One region of the Macellibacteroides fermentans genome, then DNA from elsewhere that is predicted to be linked to it. Evidence: riboswitches for the same ligand, from Rfam matches in the RefSeq annotation. Region 1 holds a riboswitch; each other region holds the start of a gene.
What was found. Region 1 has a riboswitch for cobalamin ahead of F5613_RS11010 (TonB-dependent receptor plug domain-containing protein). Riboswitches for the same ligand answer to the same signal wherever they lie in the genome.

Region 1 (4,095 bases):
AGAATCTCCGTCGGATTCATTAACACATCAATCTTTGTTATCTCTGCTAATGTTGTGGCGTCAAGTACGGCCACTTTGGTTCCGGGAGTAGAAGCCATCCCTTCCGATACCGCCACATAAATTTTATTATTTACCAGGGTAAGCTGTTCCGGATTTAAACCCACCGGTGCTATTTTTGTCACCTCCAGGCTTGTGGTATCTACCATCCCCACGTAGCCATCATAAAAGGTAACATACACTTTTCCATTACCGGAAGCCATGCAACGCGGCTGGTGATAGGAATCATCTGTATTTTTGGATGTAATCGTCTTCAACGAATTTCCTTTCTTATCCATCACCTCAATCTGATAAGAGCCGTATACCGTTGTATACATCTTACCTCCGTAGACCAACAATTCCTGGGCCGAATCACCCAGCTTACGTCCGTTTAAGGTAGAAAACAGATCCGACACAACGGTTTTACTCTCTGTATCAAAATAAGATATGGAGGCATTATTTTCTTTGAAGTTACCTCTGTTTAGTACAAACACACCCTCTGTCTGTTCGGGAATTTCAACCACAACAGGTTGGTCGTCACTTTCGCAAGAGGTCAGTGTAAAAAGGAAAGCAGCACTAAACAACCATCCTAACAATAATTCAATCTTCTTCATTTCTATACGTTTTAATACGATTAATAGTTTATTTTAAGTGAAACCCGGAAAGATCGCCCGGGCATGGGATAATATTTAATAACCTCGTAATTGATATCACCCAGGTTAATAATTTCGCCTTGTAAACGCAGGGATGCCTTACCCAGTTTGAAGGTACGGTTGGCCGAAATGCCCTGTTCAATATAGCCATCGATCCGGTTTTCGCGGATATTCTGGGGTAGAGCGTAACGATTTCCCACGGCCGTAAGCATATAGCCTACATTAATCCAGGGAGTTTCGGCAGTAAGAGAGGCTGTACCCGAATGTTCCGGAGTGTAAGGAATCTGATGTTTATAATTCTTCTTGGCCGGATCGGTTATATCAACCGCCTTCTGCCAGGTATAGGTTCCGGCAAGCTGGAACGAAAGTTTATTGGAAACCGGCATGCCTGCCTCTAGATTTAAATCCAATCCTTTAATGGATACCTCCCCGAAATTCATCATTCTGGCAAAAGCCAAAGAGGGTATCACCACAATTTTATCACTAACCCGGTTATAATACCCATCGGCCGAAAACCGGAGGTAATCCAAGGCGCTGAAAGGCTTTCCACTCCAGGTAAGCCCCACATTGTACTGCGTAGCACGTTCCGGCCTTAATCCGGTATTTCCTATACGCAGGTAATACAGGTCATTGAAGGTGGGTACCCTGAAAATATCTTTAATGGAGGCTCTAACACGGATATTCTTCTCTTCCCATATCCGCCACGATCCACTTAGTGCCGGAGAGATCCGTTTACGGTCTGCCGGTCGGTCGCCGGTCTTCACCCTCTCCGTGATATAGGTTCCCAGCAAACTTCCGGTAAGCGTAATACGTGCATCCTGGTATTGGGCTGCCAGCACTGAGAGCGATGTATACCGTGTTGGGTAGGGACTTTCGGGAATGGTTGCATCCAGGGTATTAACAAAGAAGTCGGAAGCAAAAGAAAAACTGAGAACATCTGCAGGCACATATTTCAATGCTCCTGATGCATAATATTCTTTCTGCGTATAGCGGTCGTCTTGTCTCCCCCCGGCATATTTATTATTTATGTCGAGGTATCGGTTGTATGCATGATTGAACTTCAACAAACCTTTAACCGACAAATACTCTCCTATTTTATTCTCGTACCTTGTCTGCGTAAAGAAATTTCTGTCCCACAAACGTTCGCGCGCCTGCGGATTGTACAGGCTGACCGATCCCGGAAGGCCTCGTTCCGAATCAAAGTAGTAAGCCTTCACCTGTAACCGGCCGGCATGCTGCAGATCTGCATATACGTTGGCCTCCCCTCTCCAGGAATTGATGTCGCTGTTCAGTCTCTTTTGCTCTTCCCGCAGGGTTCCGTTAACCAATGTAAAGGGATAGTCGCCATCGGCCGTAAGCCAATCGCCATGCATGGTAACAGCAACTTTGGATCCCACCTTTTGTCCGTATCTGAATGAGGGATTGAAATATCCGAAAGAGCCCGCTTTAAGCTGACCTTCAAGCGTATACTTCTTATCGTCAAACAGTGGGTGCGATGTTTCAATCTGCAAAGCTCCTGCGGAAGCATATATCCGGGCCGTTTGGAAGATATCGTCTGCCTGTCCGATTGAAAGCAGAACCTGCTCTACGTTATCCAACGAAAAGCGGCTGATATCCACCTGTCCGCTTTGTGCGTCACTAATGGTAATACCGTCGTAGCTTATCGCTGTATGCTGGGCACCCAGACTACGAACGGAAACGGTCTTCAACCCTCCAACACCTCCATAGTCTTTGATCGTTACTCCCGAAAAACGTTTTACAGCTTCCGATAATTCCTGCACTCCCAGACGAAGCATGTCGCTTTTATTCAGCATCTGCACCGGCGTGCCTTCCCGCGTTACGGCGGGACGCACCTTCTCTACCACCTCAACCTCGTTCAGATTACGGTGGCGTAGTACCAGGGAGTCTTGCTGGGCAATCAATCCGTTGTTGGAAACAAGACAAAACAGTCCTGCCCAAAAAGATACTTTCACTTGTTTATTCAGCATAAAAATTTCGTTTACGACACCTTCACCCGAAGCATCGGTATTAAGAATTGCGGCAGGTTTTCTGGCTTGCTCCCTTAGTTCGGTAGCCTTCCCGTCCGCAGGCGGACAGTGGCAATGGTAGACCGAGGTTTTCTTGAGCTTACAGCTGCGGGTACAGCTCCGGTATTGCACCGGATTCCCTTTTACTAACGAAACATGAACATGCTTCGTTACACCATCATTCGACTGCAAAGATAGAGAAAAAGAGAGATACACAAACTTTTTTATAAAATTATCTTATAAACCTTACGTATTAATCAATAATTATATATATTTGTAAGACAACTGTTTAAATACTATAACAACATGAAACAAACCTATTTGCAACGATCTGCGCCATTGGCGAACCATTAAACATGCTATATTTTCTGCCCTATCCATTTTAAAATCTTATTCATATGAAAACAACCTTATTAATCTCAATCTTTTCAATTCTTTCCTCTCATTTTCTGATTGCCCAGAGTGATACGCTTAGCGGGGTATTAAGAGATTCCAAAGAAAAAGCCATCAAACGCTACGAAGTACGTTTAGGAAGTTCACCCGGTACGACTGTCAAGACTGATAAAAACGGGGTATTTGTATTTGCCGATGCCAATCTGCAGGATACCTTATACGTGGAGATGAACAAGACCGGCAAAACGGTGAAAGTTCCGGTATCGGGTTATACTTTTCTTACCATCCAGCTTAAGGAAGGATCTTTCGAAGTAGACCATCGCTATGAACCGGACGAGAATCTTAAAAAAGTATTGGAGCGGGAAAGTAAGAAGATGATCAGTTCTTCCACATTAAACAAGGAAGAGATACTTAAAACCCGTTGTCAGGATATCTACTGTCTGCTCAGAAGGTTATCCGGTGTAATGGTTCAGAATAGCGGAGCGGTTCGCATACGCGGCGGTGCTTCTTTTAACAGCTCGTCCAATGCACTGATTGTGGTTAACGGTATCCCGATGCAAGATTCCGGAATTATGCGTACCATTCCGATTCAGGATATTGAAGAGATAACCGTATTGAAAGACGCCACACAATATGGAGCGATGGGTGCCAACGGAGCCATTGTTATTAAAACCGGGAAATAAGGGTATGATATTTCCTATTTTTTAATAACTTTGTTTCTGATCAATAGGAGTACCAGCGTATGAAGAGATGGATGAAATGGATAGGTATTGCTTTCTTGGTGCCACTGGCACTCATCCTTTTATTGTCTGTACTCTTGTACTTCCCTCCCATTCAGGACTTTGCCCGGAATAAGATTGTAGCCTATGCTTCAACCTCGACGGGCATTGATATCCGCATTGCGAAGGTGCGCCTGTCGTTTCCCCTCAACCTTACCATTCAGGATGTTTTGGCCTTGCGCACTCCGGCAGACACCCTGCTTAAAC
Region 2 (4,095 bases), on a different contig from region 1:
AATCAAGGTTAAGCAACGATACATTTACATTATATCCAGTCAGCACCAACTGGGGTGGTACAATCGACAAACCATTAGGCGATTGATTATATACATTTACAGGGGTGTTGTAACCTGTCAAGTACATCAACACCCCTGTGATTTATTTATCTCTTGTATAAAAATAGTTTCCAGCGTTCTTCAGCACTACCATTCACATACATATCATACCTGGCCATCGTAAAAAACAAATCAGATAATCTGTTTACAAAGCGAAGTACGGTTTCGGGAAGCGGATCTTGCTTATGTAATGTCCACAATCGTCTTTCTGCTCTACGGGCAACCGTGCGGGCAAGTTGGCAATGAGCTGAGACCGGTGTACCTCCGGGAAGAATAAAATATTCACTTTCAGAAATGGCAGCCGTAATCCGATCGATCTCCTTTTCACAGTAAAGATCCATATCCTCCTTTATCTTATTGGGATTTTTATCCCTCAAGGCCGACGGTGTAGCAACTTCAGACATAGCAACCATGAGCTCCACCTGGATAGTAAACAAGAACGAATGCCATTCGTGGTTTTCCGGCAAAAGCGATCTCACAACCCCTATGGTTGAATTTAATTCATCCAAGCAGCCATTGGCTTCAATCCGGATATCATCCTTATCCACCCTCTCGCCGCCAAAAATACCAGTACGACCTTTATCGCCTCCTTTTGTATAAATCTTCATATAACTAACATTTATGATTCCACAGATTCATCAAATCGAGCTCGCCCCAATATAGATGAGTATAACCTGCTATTGTATTCTTATAACGAAATAAATTTGTTTTTGTTCTCACTCCCTTCGCATTATATATAGAAATATCTGATATAGAATCCGTTTGAGGATCTTTAATCCGAGAATAATGAAATTCATGTCCCCGTATATTCTCAATTCCATTATATGTAAATGTACGGTAACCAAGGGTAAGTTTCATATCTTGCATGGTAGCTTCCTGGTCAAAAACACCAACCATCGAATAAAGGTTGCCATCCATTCCAACAATCACCTTACTTAAATACATCATTCCTCCGCATTCGGCTAAAAGATTACCTCCATTCTCTGCATAGGCTTTTATGGAGTGAAGCATTGTTTTATTTTCTGTCAGCTTGTCCAAATACAATTCCGGATAACCTCCTGGCAGATATACCAAATCGGCAGAAGGTAATTTAGCATCATCAAGAGGACTAAAAAAGACAACTTCTCCCAACCGTTTTAATTGAGCCAGATTTTCTCTGTAAATAAAATTAAAAGCATTGTCGTAAGCAACTGCAATCTTAATGTCACCTCTTATATCCAACTCGTTCTGCTCAGACTTATCAGGCAGGCAAAAAGGCATGTTTGATATTTTAAGCAAACGATCCAAATCAACAAACTCCTCTATAATCTCTGCCGCTCTGTTTGCGAAATCATCCATACAAAAAGAATTGTCAATTGACAAGCCTAAGTGTCTGGAAGGAACTTCAAGCTCTTTTTTGTTCGGGATGTAGCCCAAACACTCAACCCCTGTATCCTTACAGGCTTGTTGTAAATAAGCATAATGAGTCTCTGAAGACACCCGGTTAAAGACAACTCCTGCAATGTTTATGTTTTTATTAAAATGTTTATAACCAAATAAAACAGGAGCTGCCGAATAAGCCATTGATTTGGCATTTAGAATCAACACAACAGGGATTCCAAGCAACTCTGCCAATTTAGCGCTGCTACCCTTCATACCGTCGTATCCGTCATAAAGGCCCATAACTCCCTCTGTAATACAGACATCCGCATTGGTACCATATTTAGCATATAAATTTCGGATATGCGATTCAGAGGATAAAAATAAATCAAGATTAACCGACTCTTCACCTGCGGCTAGCAAATGATATTTAGTATCAATGTAGTCGGGACCGCATTTAAAGGGTTGCGCCTTCAAACTCCGATTCTTCAATGCCCTTAACAGTCCGAGAGTAAAAGTAGTTTTACCGCTTCCTGAAGAGGCAGCCCCTACCAACAATTGAGGTTTCATAAATAATTAAATCTTAATTTTATTGTGCAAATATAAATAAACATCTTAACTTTGCCCCTGATTTGGTGATACGATCGCATTCTGCGATTTGTATAAAAGGGAATCCGGTTTGAATCCGGAACAGTACCCGCTACTGTAAAGTCCTTACTTTCAAAAGTTGAAAGTAATAAAAGAAAGCAAGCTCACACCACTGTTTCGAGAGAAATGGGAAGGTCGCTTTCTGGACATAGTCAGGAAACCTGCCAGTCGATAAATAAATTCCGCGTCCTCGGGTTAAAGGATACCATTTATTAACTATTATTTCTCAAACATGAAAAGAAAAGGTTTACTAACAACCCTGTTGTGGGGGTGTGTTGTAATTTGTTCGTTAGCGCAAGTCACGTTAAGCGGAAAAGTTGTTAACGTAAAAAACGGAAAACCCATTGAAGGAGTTAACGTCCGGCTCGAACAAACCACCATTGGTTGCGCAACCAATAGTAAAGGTGAATTTATACTTAAAAATGTTCCCGATGAATCATTCACACTTCGGGCCAGTTGCCTGAATTACATTCCTGTAGAAAAGAAAATCCACGGAACACAATTGAACATGCTTATTGAAATGGAAAATTCAGGCATAAATCTGGATCATGTTGTAATTACTGGAACCGGAACCCATCGCAGGATACAAGACAGCCCTGTCCCTGTGGAAATAATCAACGGGAATGATTTAAAAAGGGCTGGTATTACAAATTTCAAAGATGCATTAAACATGCTGAATCCCTCTTTTTCATTTTCCACCACGGCTATGGCCAGTTATATGACATTAAACGGTCTGGGGAATAAGCATATTCTGGTTCTTATTAACGGACAGAAGCTTGCCGGAGATGTATCCGGAAATGTTGATCTTTCCCGTATTAATCTTAGCAATGTCAAACGAATTGAAATACTGAAAGGAGCAGCTTCATCTCTTTACGGATCGGAAGCAATGGGTGGTGTCATAAACATAATTACCGATCAACCTAAAAACCTGGTCAATGTTACCTCCGAAACCCGCTTTGCTGAAGAAAATCAATTCGATCAGACAATCAATCTGGATATCAACACCGGAAAATTCGGTTCATTTACAACCTACAACAGACGACAATCGGATGGCTGGCAGCTAAACAATCAAGCCATCACATACGACTCAAAGGGAAACGAGAAGCTGACTGAAACAAACAAGAAAGCTTCTGATAAATTTTACTCCAATATTCTGACCCAGCACTTCACCTATTCTGCAACGAAAGCTCTATCGTTCTATGCCCGGGGCAGTATGTATAATAAAGAGAACGACCGTCCAGTCTCGGAATACGACTATAACCTGGCATACAATGATTATAGCCTGGCACTTGGAAGTAAGTTTCTTTTAGGAAATGCATCCTATATCAGTCTGGATTTGTACAATGACAATTTTGAAGGGACCAAAGAATATATCAAGGATGTAAAAGATAAAAAGGGAAATATTACCATAAAGAATGGAACATCGGCATTAAGTAAACGCCAACACTATTACAATGCCAATCTAAAAAGTGTATTTATGGCTGGAGACTTCAATAAAATCACAATAGGTTCCGAATACGTTACTGACAAACTGAAGAATCCGGAAGCACTTGCGGGAGACAAACAAGCGTACACGATGGCTTTGTATACACAAGATGAAATCAAATTTTTACAGAATTTTCAGGCGATCGTTGGGTTGAGATATATTTACCATGAAACATTCAAGAATAGGTTTACTCCCAAGCTGTCACTTATGTATTCACCCGGAGCATTTAATTTCAGAGCAACCCACTCCAGTGGGTTCAGAGCTCCTTCGTTGGAAGAACTCTATTACAACAAAGAGAAAAACGGAACGCTGAGTGCCGGAAACATTAACCTTAAGCCCGAAAAAAGCAATTATTATGCATTAAACGGCGAATTCTTGAGCAGGCTGTTTTCGATTTCTGCGACTGCCTACATTAACAATTTAGACAATCTTATCACCAGTAAACAAGTTGCCCTTACCGAAACAGACATTGCTAACAGTATAACCAAACGTATGGAATACCA
Region 3 (4,095 bases), on a different contig from region 1:
TAACATCTTGTGCCATAAGTCCGTAGCTGTATGAGTTTGCAACGATAGCCTTACCCGCAATTAATTCAGCTGTAGATGAAGGTAATGTATTGTTAATAGGTTTTAGAACATCGATTGTATCAACCAGGATAGCTCCATAGGCAACCGTTTCGGTATGATTTGTTCGATAATCGAATCCTACCTGGAAAGTATGCTTCGTTTTTCCTGTAAATACATCCCTGCCAATTAAGTCAATCTGTAAAGCACTGTTGTTGTCTGCACGTGTTGAACGTGTAAGAGAGCGGCTGCGCAAGTTGTATAACCCGGTTTTTGATACATTCTTTAAGGTCGAAGTACTTGCTCCGGTATTGTCTGTATCAAGTGTAGATCCAAAATAAGCAACCCGTACACTAAATAAATCAGACAAGGATCGGTCAAACCGTAACGCATAAGTAAGATTGTTTGTCAACGCTCTATCTGTCTCAAAACCCAAGAAATTGTTATGAGGCATTTTATATAAAGCATTCACGCTATCTGCTGCTAGATTTACGGTTCCTCGGTCTGGCGTACGAGTGTCGTGCATGTAGTCCATCTCAACTGTTACAGAAGTTTTTTTGTTTGGCTTCCAGGCAAAGGATGGATTAACATATATACGGTCTTTTGATACATTCGTCCTGTAATTATCTGCACGTTCAAAAGCTCCGTTAATACGGAATCCAATAGCTTGCTCCTTATCTAGAACTGTTTGAACATCAAAAGTAGGACGGAATTGTCCCCAACTGCCGCTTCGCAAGCTTACTTCTCCAGCATTTACAAATTTAGGTGTTTTTGTCGCGATGTTAATTACACCACCGGCACTACCTAAGTCGTTCCCGATACCCTGTGTAATAGCCGCAGTTCCTTTCAATACCTGAATGCTTTCCACACCCTGCATATCTGTAAGAAATCCACCTCCTCTGAAATCGGACTGAACCCGTACGCCGTTCTTCAAGGTTGGGATTCCTCTGTACCCTCTGGTTGACAGACTTTCCTGCGCGTTACCAAAAGAGGCGAATTGAGTAACCCCCACAACGTTTCGTACAGCATCAGTAATGGTCATATTACCCTGCTCTTCGATTACTTTGTTGGATATAATAGAGATACTTTGTATTTGTTCACTCGGACGAAGGGGTAAACGAGTTACTGCATTTAGTTTTTCGGGTTGTTTTTCTCTTACTCCAAATACCTCGATGTCTGTCAATTCGTTAACATCTGGAATAAGCTCGAAGTGCAAAACGGCAGGTCTGCCATCTGCAACCTGTGCTTCAAGAGTCTGTTGTTTATATCCTATAAAACGGGCTGTTACTTGTCTTTTGCCTGATGGGATCTGATTAAAGAAGAATGATCCGTCATTATCGGTCGTTGTGCCAACCATAGATCCTTCAATATATACAGCAGCTGCAGGCAGCGGTTGTCCTTTTTCGTCGACAACCCGTCCTTTAATTAAAGGAACCAGTGCGTCTTTCCCGAAAGCGCTGCAGACGATCAGAAGCGTTAGAATCAAAGTTGTGATTTTAGTCTTTCTCATATATAAAATTGTTACATTAAATTTTTTATGCAAATTTCACAAGTTTGAAATGATCATGCAATCACCTTAAATAATGAAAATATAGACCTGAAATATGCTGAAAAGCATAAAATGAGAAATCTGATACCTATTAATTGGTATTTTCTATGAGTCGATAAATTCAATTTATATGATTTGCTTTATCGATTCGCAAATATTTACCATCTTTGTAACGCAATGTTCCATAACCGTATTCTCGGGGAGGATTAAAAGGGAATCGGGTGTAAATCCCGGACAGTCCCGCTGCTGTAAACTTCATAACGTACCGGATTGATCGCCACTGTTTTTATTTAACGGGAAGGCTTCGGATATGGAAGTAAGTCAGAAGACCTGCTTTGCACACAATTTCAAAAGCTTCGAGGAAAGGCTACTGAAACATATGAACCATCATATCGTTATTACAGATTCCCTGTTGTTTCTTGAATTGTGCTTTATGCAAGTTTTTAATTATCTGCCATAATAATTAGAAAAGAAGCATGAATTTGTATACGTGTGAGCAGCGTATCAGATTTGTGCTTTCTTTATTGTTTGAACTCTTAATGTTTTTCATTTGTTTTCTAAATGAAAAGTGCTTTTATTTGCATGTGAAACCAAGAAAAAAGTTTGTGATGAAAAAGTCAATTGTGTTAGTATTTGTAGCCCTTATGCTTGGAGTATTATATGCTCCATTAAATGCACAAGTGAAATTTGGGGTGAAGGGTGGAGTGAATATAGCTTCGGTCCACTTTAGTGATGATGTTATAGATCCGAACAATGTGACAGGTTATCACATTGGACCAATGATTGAGGCGATGATTCCTGTTACAGGGTTAGGTATTGATGTTGCAGTGCTTTACTCTCAGAAAGGTCTCGAGTTTGAGGATGAAAGCATGAAGACGGATTATATTGACGTTCCTGTAAATTTAAAGTGGAAAACGGGTGTTTCTGTAGCAAAATTGTATGTTGCCGCAGGTCCCTATTTAAGTTTTCGTGCTGGAGGCGATAAAAAGTGGGATTTAATTGAATCACAGATTGAGGCAAAATCTTTTGGAGCGGGAGTCAATCTGGGTGCCGGGGTAGAGTTGTTGAACCATTTACAGGTTGGTGTAAATTATGGTATTGGGCTGACTGATAATTATAGTGTAAATAAAGTTGGATTAGGTGATCTAAATGACGGAAAAAACCGTACTTGGTCAATAACTGCTGCAATTCTGTTCTAAAAAACAAATATTCAGGAAGCCGGACTTTCAGAAGTCCGGCTTTTTTTGTTATTTTGAACTCTCTATGATAGAAAAAATGAAATACGCAGATGTAATTCTCCCTCTTTCTCTTGCCAACAGCTATACGTATCGCATCCCTCAGGATATGCAGGCTGCACTTGTTGCCGGATGTAGGGTTATTGTCCATTTTGGAAAAAGAAGGTATTACACTGCGATTGTGTTGGAAGTTCATAACAGACAACCCCAATCTACACTTGAAGTTAAAGAAATCTATGCATTATTGGATGCCAGTCCGGTTTTACGCAGACCTCAATTGCGCTTCTGGCAATGGCTTTCGGAGTATTATTTGTGCAAGTTGGGCGATGTGTACAAGGCAGCTTTACCTTCCGGCCTTAAATTGGAAAGTGAAACAGCCGTTTCTTGTATCAAAGATTTTGAAGCCCAATTCCCTTTGAGACCAGCCGAACAAGCGGTGTTGGATGCATTTTCAGATGGTCAGAAATTAACTGTATCCGAGCTGGAAAAGAAAACCGGTCTTCGTAATGTTGTTTCCACATTGTCCGTTTTGCTAACTTACGGAGCAGTAGAGGTACAGGAAGAATTGAAAAAAGGATTTGCACCCAAATTGGAGACCTATGTTTCTCTTTCTGACGAATATAGAGGCCATGATGCTTTGCAAAAAGCATTTGATCTACTAAAAAGGGCACATAAACAAGAACTTTTACTTATTGCTTACCTGGATTTAAGTCATATTCTAAACCCTACCTTAGCCACAGAGGTTACAAAAAAAGAGCTTTTACAGCAAAGTGAATGCAGTGTATCTGTGCTGGATGGGCTTGTTAAAAGAGGAATTTTGAAATACTACGATAAGGAGGTTGGTAGATTGCAAGTTCATATATCCAGATTGCAACCGCCGCAGCCTTTATCTCCTGATCAGGAAAAAGCTTATGCTGATATTCATGAATCGTTTAAAATAAAAGATGTTTGTTTACTACACGGTATTACTTCAAGCGGTAAAACAGAAATATATATACGGTTGATATCGGAAGTTTTATCTTTAAACAGACAGGTGTTGTATCTTTTGCCTGAGATAGCGATTACAACACAGATTACCAATCGACTTACGAAGGTATTTGGAGATAAATTACTTGTATATCACTCAAAATATTCCGACAACGAACGTGTGGAAGTGTGGAATAAGTTGCGGGCAGAAAAAAAACCGCTACTTATATTGGGTGTAAGATCTTCATTATTTCTCCCTTTTTATGATTTGGGACTTGTTATCGTAGACGAAGAACATGAACCCGGATA

Region 2: linked by a shared signal. The riboswitch ahead of F5613_RS13635 (TonB-dependent receptor) and the one ahead of F5613_RS11010 (TonB-dependent receptor plug domain-containing protein) in region 1 are both predicted to bind cobalamin.
Region 3: linked by a shared signal. The riboswitch ahead of F5613_RS05750 (porin family protein) and the one ahead of F5613_RS11010 (TonB-dependent receptor plug domain-containing protein) in region 1 are both predicted to bind cobalamin.

What each region holds. Positions count from the first base shown of each region.
Region 1 is NZ_JACCCY010000003.1:375,455-379,549, forward strand. It holds gene F5613_RS11005 (DUF5074 domain-containing protein) at 1-650, opposite strand, end outside; gene F5613_RS11010 (TonB-dependent receptor plug domain-containing protein) at 671-2,677, opposite strand; cobalamin riboswitch at 2,712-2,911, opposite strand; gene F5613_RS11015 (TonB-dependent receptor plug domain-containing protein) at 3,115-3,792, shown strand; gene F5613_RS11020 (translocation/assembly module TamB domain-containing protein) at 3,852-4,095, shown strand, end outside.
Region 2 is NZ_JACCCY010000004.1:188,990-193,084, reverse strand. It holds gene F5613_RS13650 (hypothetical protein) at 1-86, shown strand, start outside; gene F5613_RS13645 (cob(I)yrinic acid a,c-diamide adenosyltransferase) at 147-707, opposite strand; gene F5613_RS13640 (cobyrinate a,c-diamide synthase) at 712-2,028, opposite strand; cobalamin riboswitch at 2,075-2,289, shown strand; gene F5613_RS13635 (TonB-dependent receptor) at 2,339-4,095, shown strand, end outside.
Region 3 is NZ_JACCCY010000002.1:159,201-163,295, forward strand. It holds gene F5613_RS05745 (TonB-dependent receptor) at 1-1,546, opposite strand, end outside; cobalamin riboswitch at 1,746-1,937, shown strand; gene F5613_RS05750 (porin family protein) at 2,194-2,784, shown strand; gene priA (replication restart helicase PriA) at 2,861-4,095, shown strand, end outside.